DNA from 2 places in the Heyndrickxia sp. MSNUG genome. Region 1 is predicted to be linked to the other one. Evidence: predicted binding sites of a transcription regulator. Region 1 holds the regulator's gene; the other holds the start of a gene.

The links. The regulator LexA, encoded in region 1, represses DNA repair genes until DNA is damaged. The targets are predictions, from matches to a motif close to CGAACATATGTTCG.
Region 2: the regulator LexA is predicted to act here: its motif matches at 2,400-2,413, upstream of uvrB (excinuclease ABC subunit UvrB).

Annotation. Positions count from the first base shown of each region.
Region 1 covers NZ_CP150978.1:1,958,057-1,962,491, forward strand. The annotation lists gene AABM38_RS09610 (ATP-dependent DNA helicase) at 1-758, shown strand, start outside; gene AABM38_RS09615 (hypothetical protein) at 832-1,059, opposite strand; gene AABM38_RS09620 (DUF3934 family protein) at 1,290-1,436, shown strand; gene lexA (transcriptional repressor LexA) at 1,560-2,183, opposite strand; gene yneA (cell division suppressor protein YneA) at 2,337-2,654, shown strand; gene AABM38_RS09635 (YneB family resolvase-like protein) at 2,683-3,345, shown strand; gene AABM38_RS09640 (DUF896 domain-containing protein) at 3,407-3,640, shown strand; gene tkt (transketolase) at 3,877-4,435, shown strand, end outside.
Region 2 covers NZ_CP150978.1:4,250,117-4,254,551, forward strand. The annotation lists gene uvrA (excinuclease ABC subunit UvrA) at 1-204, opposite strand, end outside; gene uvrB (excinuclease ABC subunit UvrB) at 212-2,191, opposite strand; gene AABM38_RS21500 (CsbA family protein) at 2,573-2,806, opposite strand; gene AABM38_RS21505 (EAL and HDOD domain-containing protein) at 3,137-4,384, opposite strand.

The sequences.
Region 1 (4,435 bases):
GGCTTGAGGAGAATGAGGTTCAAACGTCATTGGTGATTATGCCGCGATTAGTAGAAGAAATTTTGAAGAAGGAAGTCTTTTCGCAAAATATTCCTTTTGTTTTTTCTTCAGCTACATTATCCCAGGCTGGTGACTTTAGTTATATTGCTAAAAGCCTTGGTATAGAACAGTTTTCTTCCTTTACAGTGGCTTCTCCGTTTGATTATGAAGCGCAGATGAAGATGGATGGACATATTCAGACAGATGAAACGAATAAATGGCAGCAGATTGGCGCTGACTTATTAGACCAAAATGGAAAATCTCTTGTGTTATTTTCATCCACTCAGGAAATGGAACGCTTTAGGTCATGGTCTGCTCAACGGCAATGGCCATTTTCCATTCTTTTTGAGGGAGACAGAGAAATAAGTGAAACCGTAAAGGCCTTCCAAAGCGAGTATACAACAGTACTATGTTCTTATAGTCTGTGGGAAGGTTTGGACGTTCCAGGAGAATCATTAATGCAGGTGATTATTTCTTCCTTGCCGTTCCCTCCACATGACCCTGTTTTCCAAGCGAAGCGGAAGCATGCAGCGAACGTATCTGCAGAGATAGATCTACCCTATATGCTGCTGCGTTTAAGGCAGGGAATGGGCCGTTTGATTAGGAGCAGCCAGGATTCGGGAATTATACATCTGTGGCTAAAAGCTGACCAAAAGGAAGCCTATTTAAATGAAATCGTAAAAGTTCTTCCTGTTCAGAATGTAAACTGGCACGAATAAATATCAAAATGAAAAAGAATCCCGGAAGAAGAATATCACCGGGATTCTTTTCAGCTAATTAGGTGTAGTTAAATTAAAACAAGCATCCACATCTTCTGTGGCGGCGGTGATCACGATCGTCACGATCATCACGATCACGATCACGATCATCCTGAATTCCTTCTAAGTCCTCGATAATACAACGGCGCACTGCACGGCAAAGATCATCAAAGTCAATTGTTGCTCTTACTTGGTTACGGTCCCTATCCCTGTTAGGGAAAAAAACATTAGAAACATCGTTGTTATTTCGGTTGCATCCCATTTGTTTCAACTCCTTCCCTTGAAGATACAATATGTTATGTAATCATGGACAAGATGCTAGGGGTTCTGCCTACTTTATCTCAAAATGTGCTACTCTCACAGGGAGAGATCTTTTATTTGAAGAAAAAAGTATGCCTGAAGAGGCCTTGAGACATAAAATCGTTGTAGCGGACAATAGTAATAAATACATGCACCATAAATACTGGAATTAGAATGAAGGAGTTGATAAACATGAGTAAAGCGAAGAGTAAAGGCGGAACAGGACGAGGTACAGGTAAAAAGGGATGGAACAGATGGCAATCAAGCGCGAATAAAGCCAAAAGTGCTAAGCCTTATAAAAGTAAAGGTGTAAAACACCAGGATAAAACAGAAGAATAATGAAGAGGCTAACCTGCAATTGACAGGATTAAGGGAGAATCAGAAGGTTCTATTATCAGCAAAACATCTATTTTAATAGATTCATATGCATGAAAAAAGCAAGCGGAAAGCCGCTTGCTTTTTTTAATGCATATGACGGTATACTCCGATCACTTTGCCCAGGATTGAAACGTTGCGGAGGATAATTGGATCCATGGATGAATTTTCTGGCTGAAGCCTGAAATAATCCTTTTCCTTGAAGAAACGCTTAACTGTTGCTTCGTCTTCTTCTGTCATCGCAACAACGATATCCCCATTGTTGGCTGTTTTTTGCTGCTTAACTATGACATAATCGCCATCAAGGATACCGGCTTCGATCATACTGTCTCCCATGATTTCAAGCATGAACACTTGTTCATCATGAGGTACTAGACGATCAGGAAGAGGGAAATACTCTTCAACATTTTCGATTGCCGTAATCGGCATACCCGCAGTTACTTTACCAACGACCGGTACGTTGACAACATTATATTTAGGGATACGGCTATCATCTTCTATTTCAAGGATTTCGATTGCGCGCGGCTTTGTAGGATCGCGCCTGATCAAGCCCTTGCTTTCAAGTCTAGCTAAATGTCCATGGACAGTGGAGCTGGAGGCAAGGCCCACCGCTTCGCCAATTTCGCGTACGGATGGTGGATATCCTTTTTTCTTGACTTCACCTTTAATGAACTCAAATATGTCTTGTTGCCGTTTCGATAACTTCGTCATATTCACGCACCTCGTATATTTTCTTGTCCTTATTATACCATGTCCTCTATTTAGATACAAACATAAGTTCGAATAATTAGTTGACACGAAACAAACGTTCGTTTTATAATAAAATCAAATAAACGAACATACATTCGCTAAGAGGTGCTGAACATGAAAAAACTTTGGGAAAACTATTCATATGCCATCATCCTGCTTGCTGTCAGCTTGATTTTTTCGCTTGTGGCGAAAGCTCATTTAAATAATACCGACGATGCATACATAACTGTTACTATAGAAGAAGGGCAATCGTTATGGGAGATTGCCGAAACATATGCAGATGAACATAATCTTTCAGAAAACGAGTTCGTTAGCTGGGTTCAGAAAAAAAATGGAATTGCAGGCGAAGTAATCTATCCTGGCGATGAACTTGTGATCCCTGTAATGGCTGAACAATTAGAGCCTACACAGATTGCAGGAGCAGAAAGATAAACTAAGCAAAGCGAAATAAGGTGACATCATGAAAGCAATTATTTATTGCCGCGTAAGTACGACTAAAGAAACACAGGAAACCTCATTGACGAGGCAGGAGGAGGAACTGATCCGCCTTGCTGACAGCTGCGGCTTCGAGGTAGAAAGAATCATTAAGGAACAGGCAAGCGGATATGATCTTGAAAGAGAAGGTATATTGGAACTTCTCGAACTTATAAAAGATAAATCAATCGGAGCACTTTTGATCCAGGATGAAACCCGTCTTGGCAGAGGAAATGCTAAGGTCGCCATTCTACACTGCATTTTAAAAGAAGAAATTAAGCTTTACAGTATTTCGCACAATGGTGAGCTTCAGCTTTCAGAATCAGATTCGATGGTGCTTCAAATTGTGAGCATGGTCGAAGAATATCAAAGAAAAATCCACAATATAAAAATTAAAAGAGGGATGCAGCGGGCTATTGAGCACGGATATAAGCCCCAGCGGAACTTAAAAAATCAAGGTGATCATTCTGGGAGAGAACGGAAAGATATGCCAATCGAAGAGATTGTCAAGCTCAGGAATAATGGTCTTACCTTTGCCGAGATTGCAGCAACATTAAGAGGCTTTGGATTCAATGTTTCAAAAGCAACTGTTAATCGCAGATACCTTGAATACATAGAGTCAATCGAGGAGGAATCTCCTTCCTTGTAAAAATCACTTGTTTCTAGTAACATGACTGTTAACGTAACTTTTTTACAAAGGAGCTTTACCAATGCTATCTAGTGATAAAATTGCCAGAATTAATGAATTGGCACGAAAAGCAAAAGCATCAAAGTTAACTGAGGAAGAGGCAAAGGAACAAACGAAGCTTCGTGCAGAATATCTGCAATCTTTCCGTTCTTCCATGCTTAATACATTAAAGGGTGTAACTATTGTTGACCCAGCTGGGAATGATGTTACTCCTGGTAAGTTAAAAGAATTTCAAAACAAAAATAAGCTTCATTAATAGAGGTCATCCAAAGGGATACATATTTTTGTATCCTTTTTCTTTTTTAAAGGTAGTAAGAACAGTATGTTAAACAGTGTAACTCCGTGGGTTTTGTTACATACTTTATGGCATTTGTGTCAAAATAAATAACTATACGGCCTTTTCTGTCTCCTTCAGGCACAATTTGTTGTATAATAATTATTCTCGCTATAATATTAAGATTGTAGTCAGTACTTATAGAAAGGATGTATTTAATGTTTAATAAAATTGATATGCTTTCAATTGATTCAATTCGTACTTTATCGATTGACGCAATTGAAAAGGCAAATTCCGGACACCCTGGCATGCCAATGGGAGCAGCTCCGATGGCATACACACTTTGGACACGATACATGAACATCAACCCTAAAAATCCTGAATGGTTTAACCGTGACCGTTTTGTATTATCTGCAGGACACGGATCAATGCTGTTATACAGCTTGTTGCACCTTGCAGGTTATGACCTTTCAATGGATGACGTTAAGCAATTCCGCCAGTGGGGCAGTAAAACACCTGGACACCCTGAATTTGGCCACACAGCAGGAGTCGATGCAACTACAGGTCCACTAGGGCAAGGGGTTGCTATGGCAGTAGGTATGGCAATGGCTGAACGCCACCTTGCAGCTGTTTACAATAAGGACAACTACAACATCGTTGACCACTATACATATAGCATTTGCGGCGATGGGGACTTAATGGAAGGTGTATCAGCAGAAGCAGCATCTCTTGCAGCTCACCTTAAATTAGCCAGATTGGTCGTTATGTATGATTCGA
Region 2 (4,435 bases), 2.3 Mb from region 1:
GCCAAGGAATTGGCGCGCGTATGCCGATAATGACTCAACATATCGGCGCTGTCCTTCGGCATAGATGGTATCGAAAGCCAGAGAGGACTTCCCTGAACCGGAAAGTCCTGTCAGCACCACAAGCTTATCTCTCGGAATGGTGACATCTATATTTTTCAAGTTATGGGCTCTGGCGCCTTTAACAATCAATTTATCCATAGCCATGCTATCGTCATCCTTCCGCTTTTAACTCAAGAATGAGGTCACGCAGCTCGGCCGCCCGTTCGAAGTTGAGAGACTTTGCCGCTTCCTTCATTTCCTTTTCCATATTTAAAATCACTTGTTCGCGATCTTTCTTTGACAGCTTCTTCAAACCCTCTGCCGGGTTGTAATCTTCCTGGTCCTCGGCTGCAATCGTCGCACGGATGACATCGCGGATTTCCTTCTGGATCGTTTGCGGTGTGATGCCATGCTTCGTATTATACTCTTCCTGGATTGCACGGCGTCGCTTCGTTTCGCCGATAGCCAATTCCATTGAGTTCGTCATCTTATCTGCATACATGATGACATGTCCGTGCTCGTTCCTCGCTGCACGGCCAATCGTCTGAATGAGTGACCTTTCGGAACGAAGGAAGCCTTCCTTATCAGCATCAAGGATTGCTACAAGCGATACTTCAGGAATATCAATCCCTTCCCTTAATAGGTTGATCCCGATCAGAACATCATACTTGCCAAGCCGCAGCTCGCGGATAATCTCAATTCTTTCAAGTGTCTTAACCTCTGAATGCAGGTATTGCACTTTTATGCCGATTTCCTTCAGATAATCCGTCAGGTCCTCAGACATTTTTTTCGTTAAAGTAGTGATCAATACCCGTTCATTCCGTTTTGATCTTTCATGGATTTCTCCAATCAAGTCATCAATCTGCCCCTCGATCGGCCTTACATCAATCGTCGGGTCAAGCAAGCCAGTCGGACGGATGATCTGCTGGACCATCTCTGGTGTATGCTCCAATTCATATGGGCCAGGTGTAGCTGAGACGAAAACAGCATTATGAACATGCTTTTCAAACTCTGGGAACGTCAGCGGACGGTTATCCATTGCCGATGGCAGACGGAAACCGTGATCCACAAGAACCTGCTTACGAGCCTGGTCACCATTAAACATTCCCCTTATTTGCGGCAATGTAACATGCGACTCATCTATCACAATTAAAAAATCTTCCGGGAAGTAGTCGAGCAAAGTATATGGTGTTGCACCTGCAGGCCTTAAAGTCAGGTGGCGCGAGTAGTTTTCGATCCCTGAGCAAAAGCCCATTTCACGCATCATTTCAAGGTCATACCTCGTCCGCTGCTCAAGCCTCTGGGCTTCAAGCAATTTTTCCTCGGCACGAAGTACTTCGAGACGCTCTTCTAGTTCTTTTTCAATATTTTCAATGGCGATTCTCAACTTTTCCTCACGAGTGACGAAGTGGGATGCCGGGAAGATCGCGACATGATCGCGTTCACCGATGATTTCACCAGTCAGTGCATCCACCTCACGGATTCGATCAATTTCGTCACCGAAAAACTCAACCCTCATGCAATGCTCATCACGTGATACCGGGAAAATTTCCACAACATCACCGCGGACGCGAAAAGTACCACGCTTGAAGTCGATATCATTCCGTTCGTACTGGATATCAACAAGGCGGTGCAATAGCTTGTTTCGCTCAATTTCCATGCCTGTTCTCAACGAAACGACCATGTCACGGTATTCTTCCGGATTACCGAGACCATAGATGCAGGATACACTGGCAATGATGATGACATCTTTTCTTTCAAACAAGGAAGATGTCGCAGAGTGGCGCAGCTTATCAATTTCATCGTTGATGCTGGCATCTTTTTCAATGAATGTATCGGTCTGAGGCACGTACGCCTCTGGCTGGTAATAATCATAGTAGCTGACAAAGTACTCAACAGCATTGTTCGGGAAAAACTCCTTGAACTCACTGTAAAGCTGTCCTGCCAGCGTTTTGTTATGGGCGATCACAAGCGTCGGCTTGTTGATCTCCTTGATCACATTTGAAATCGTGAACGTCTTACCTGTACCTGTAGCCCCCAGAAGCGTCTGGTGCTTCTTATTATCGCGAATGCCTTGTACCAGCTCTACAATCGCCGCAGGCTGATCTCCCTGCGGGGAATACTTCGAGACTAATTCAAATTGGTCCTTCACAGAAAAGCCTCCTGTAATTTTTATTTCATTTTAGGCTTATTTCGTAAATTTCATTGCTTTCACTAGTAAAAATCGGCTTTTTGTTTTTTACTTGCAGGGTTCACAAACCATTTCGAAAAGAGCCTTCATCTATAATCAGTTTTCCTAAGCTGTCAAAAAGTCATATCCTCATTCTACCACAAAGCAGGTAAAACAAACCAACAAAAAGCGAACAAACATTCGAAAAATTATTTTCAGTTTTGCGGAAATATGGAGAAGCGGCTCGGATTATCGTTAATCAAATGTTTGATTGAATATCCATCAAACCTTTTCCCATAAGAAAAAGCCTGCCGAACAAGATTCGACAGGCTCACTAGATGCTTTTAAAAATTTCATGGCAAATCATTGCCTTTTTTTGTTCTGTTTCATCATCAGGTTTGCCAAAAAAAAGCCTAACGTAAGCGAAAAAGCATCAACGACAATCAACAGAAAAGAATCTGTATATCCTTTATAAACAGAAGCAGCGATCAAGGCAACGGTTAACACCAGCGCAAGGAAATGATTATAGGCAACCCTGGTAAAAAAAACGACCATTAATCCAGGAAGGATAAGTGCGGATAAATATTTCAGCACCACAATGAACACCTCATTTAAACAATTTAACGAACAAAAAATTCTTCTATTTATGAATATATCTGTTTTGACTGCAGGTTACAAGAAACATCTGCAAGAACAAAAAGCGCAAGCGCCTTGGTCAGCCCCGACAAGCGCTGGAGGGCCGACCAGTGAAGTCGTTCTTTGACTTCATTGGGCGGACCGAAGCGACTCGAGGGGCTAGGCGCTGGAGCTGGATTAAGCAAATCTGGCTTGAGTTATCCACACTTGAAAAATTTTATAATTTCCTAATCAAACAAAAAGAGCATGCCAAGATTAGGGACTCTCTGCATACTCTCTATCCTAATCCATTTAGACGCTAACTTCACTCAAGACTTTGGTTGCCCAGTCACTGGCCTCGGCATACAGGCGGAAAAGTTCTTCCAGATGCATAGAGGTCGGATTAAACTTTAGCTCCGCCCCTTCGTGGAAGGCAAGTTCGATCTCCTTTAAGAATTGAAGCATCATATATTCATCGTTCTTTTCACCTGAGAGGGCATCCTTCAGTTCATTGCTCAAAGGCAAGTCCTCAAGAAGTTCTTCCATCGGGTGATGCAGCAATGAATCCATGAGCGAGAACATCCCGAGCAAGAAATACTTTGATGAGAGGACTTCTCTGCCAACCTTTCTGCCGATCAATTCACCAAGCTTCCCGCGTTTCAGCGAAAGCTCGATGATTTCTCGTTCCTTTGAACCACCGTCAGCACCGCCCTTGTCTGCCCCTCTTATTGCCAAAACATAAATCCATTTCTTGATTTCATTGAGCCCCAGCAGAATGATGGCCTGCTTAATCGAAGAAACTTCATTTCTCGGACGGAATACAGGATTATTAATCAGCTTGAGCAATTTATAGGATAATGATATGTCTTTTTCGATGACATCCTTGATTTTTTCAAGATCAGGTTCGGGACATTCTATTTCTTTTAATATTTGAAAATAGGAATGATAGTAAGATGGTATATCGTAGCTATTCAAAATCACTGGCTTGCTGAAATAGAATCCCTGGAAATATTCAAACCCATCTTCTTTGGCCTCATGATATTCTGAAATCGTTTCCACTTTTTCAGCCAGGAATTTGATGTCCCTTCCTTTTATAAACCTGATCATTTCCTGTCTGTCAGAGCGATTTGTAGTCCTGAAGTCAATCTTGATGATGTCCACATAACTTAGTAATTCAATGGTAGCATCGTTCCATTGTGAAACGAAAAAATCATCGAGAGCAATTGTATACCCATGCGCCTTTAATTCCTTACAGATCGCAAGAATTTCTTCATTTATTTCAACTGTCTCAAGAATTTCGACCACGATTGATAGTGGGTTAAAATATGAAGGTACACCGAGCTTCAATAATTTCTCTGTAAAATTAATAAAACAAGGCTTGCCATTAGACAATTCCTTGATTCCAATATTCAAGAAACTGTTGACTATGACATCAGTGGTAGCCTGATCTCCGTTCGTGTGCTGATAATTATTGACTGTGCTGCTTCTGTAAAGCAATTCATAAGCAACAGTATTTTCGTTTATATCAAAAATAGGCTGCCTTGCAACGTATATATCCACAATGTATTCCTCCTGGGACACTTAAGAAAAACCATATATGTAAATATTAAA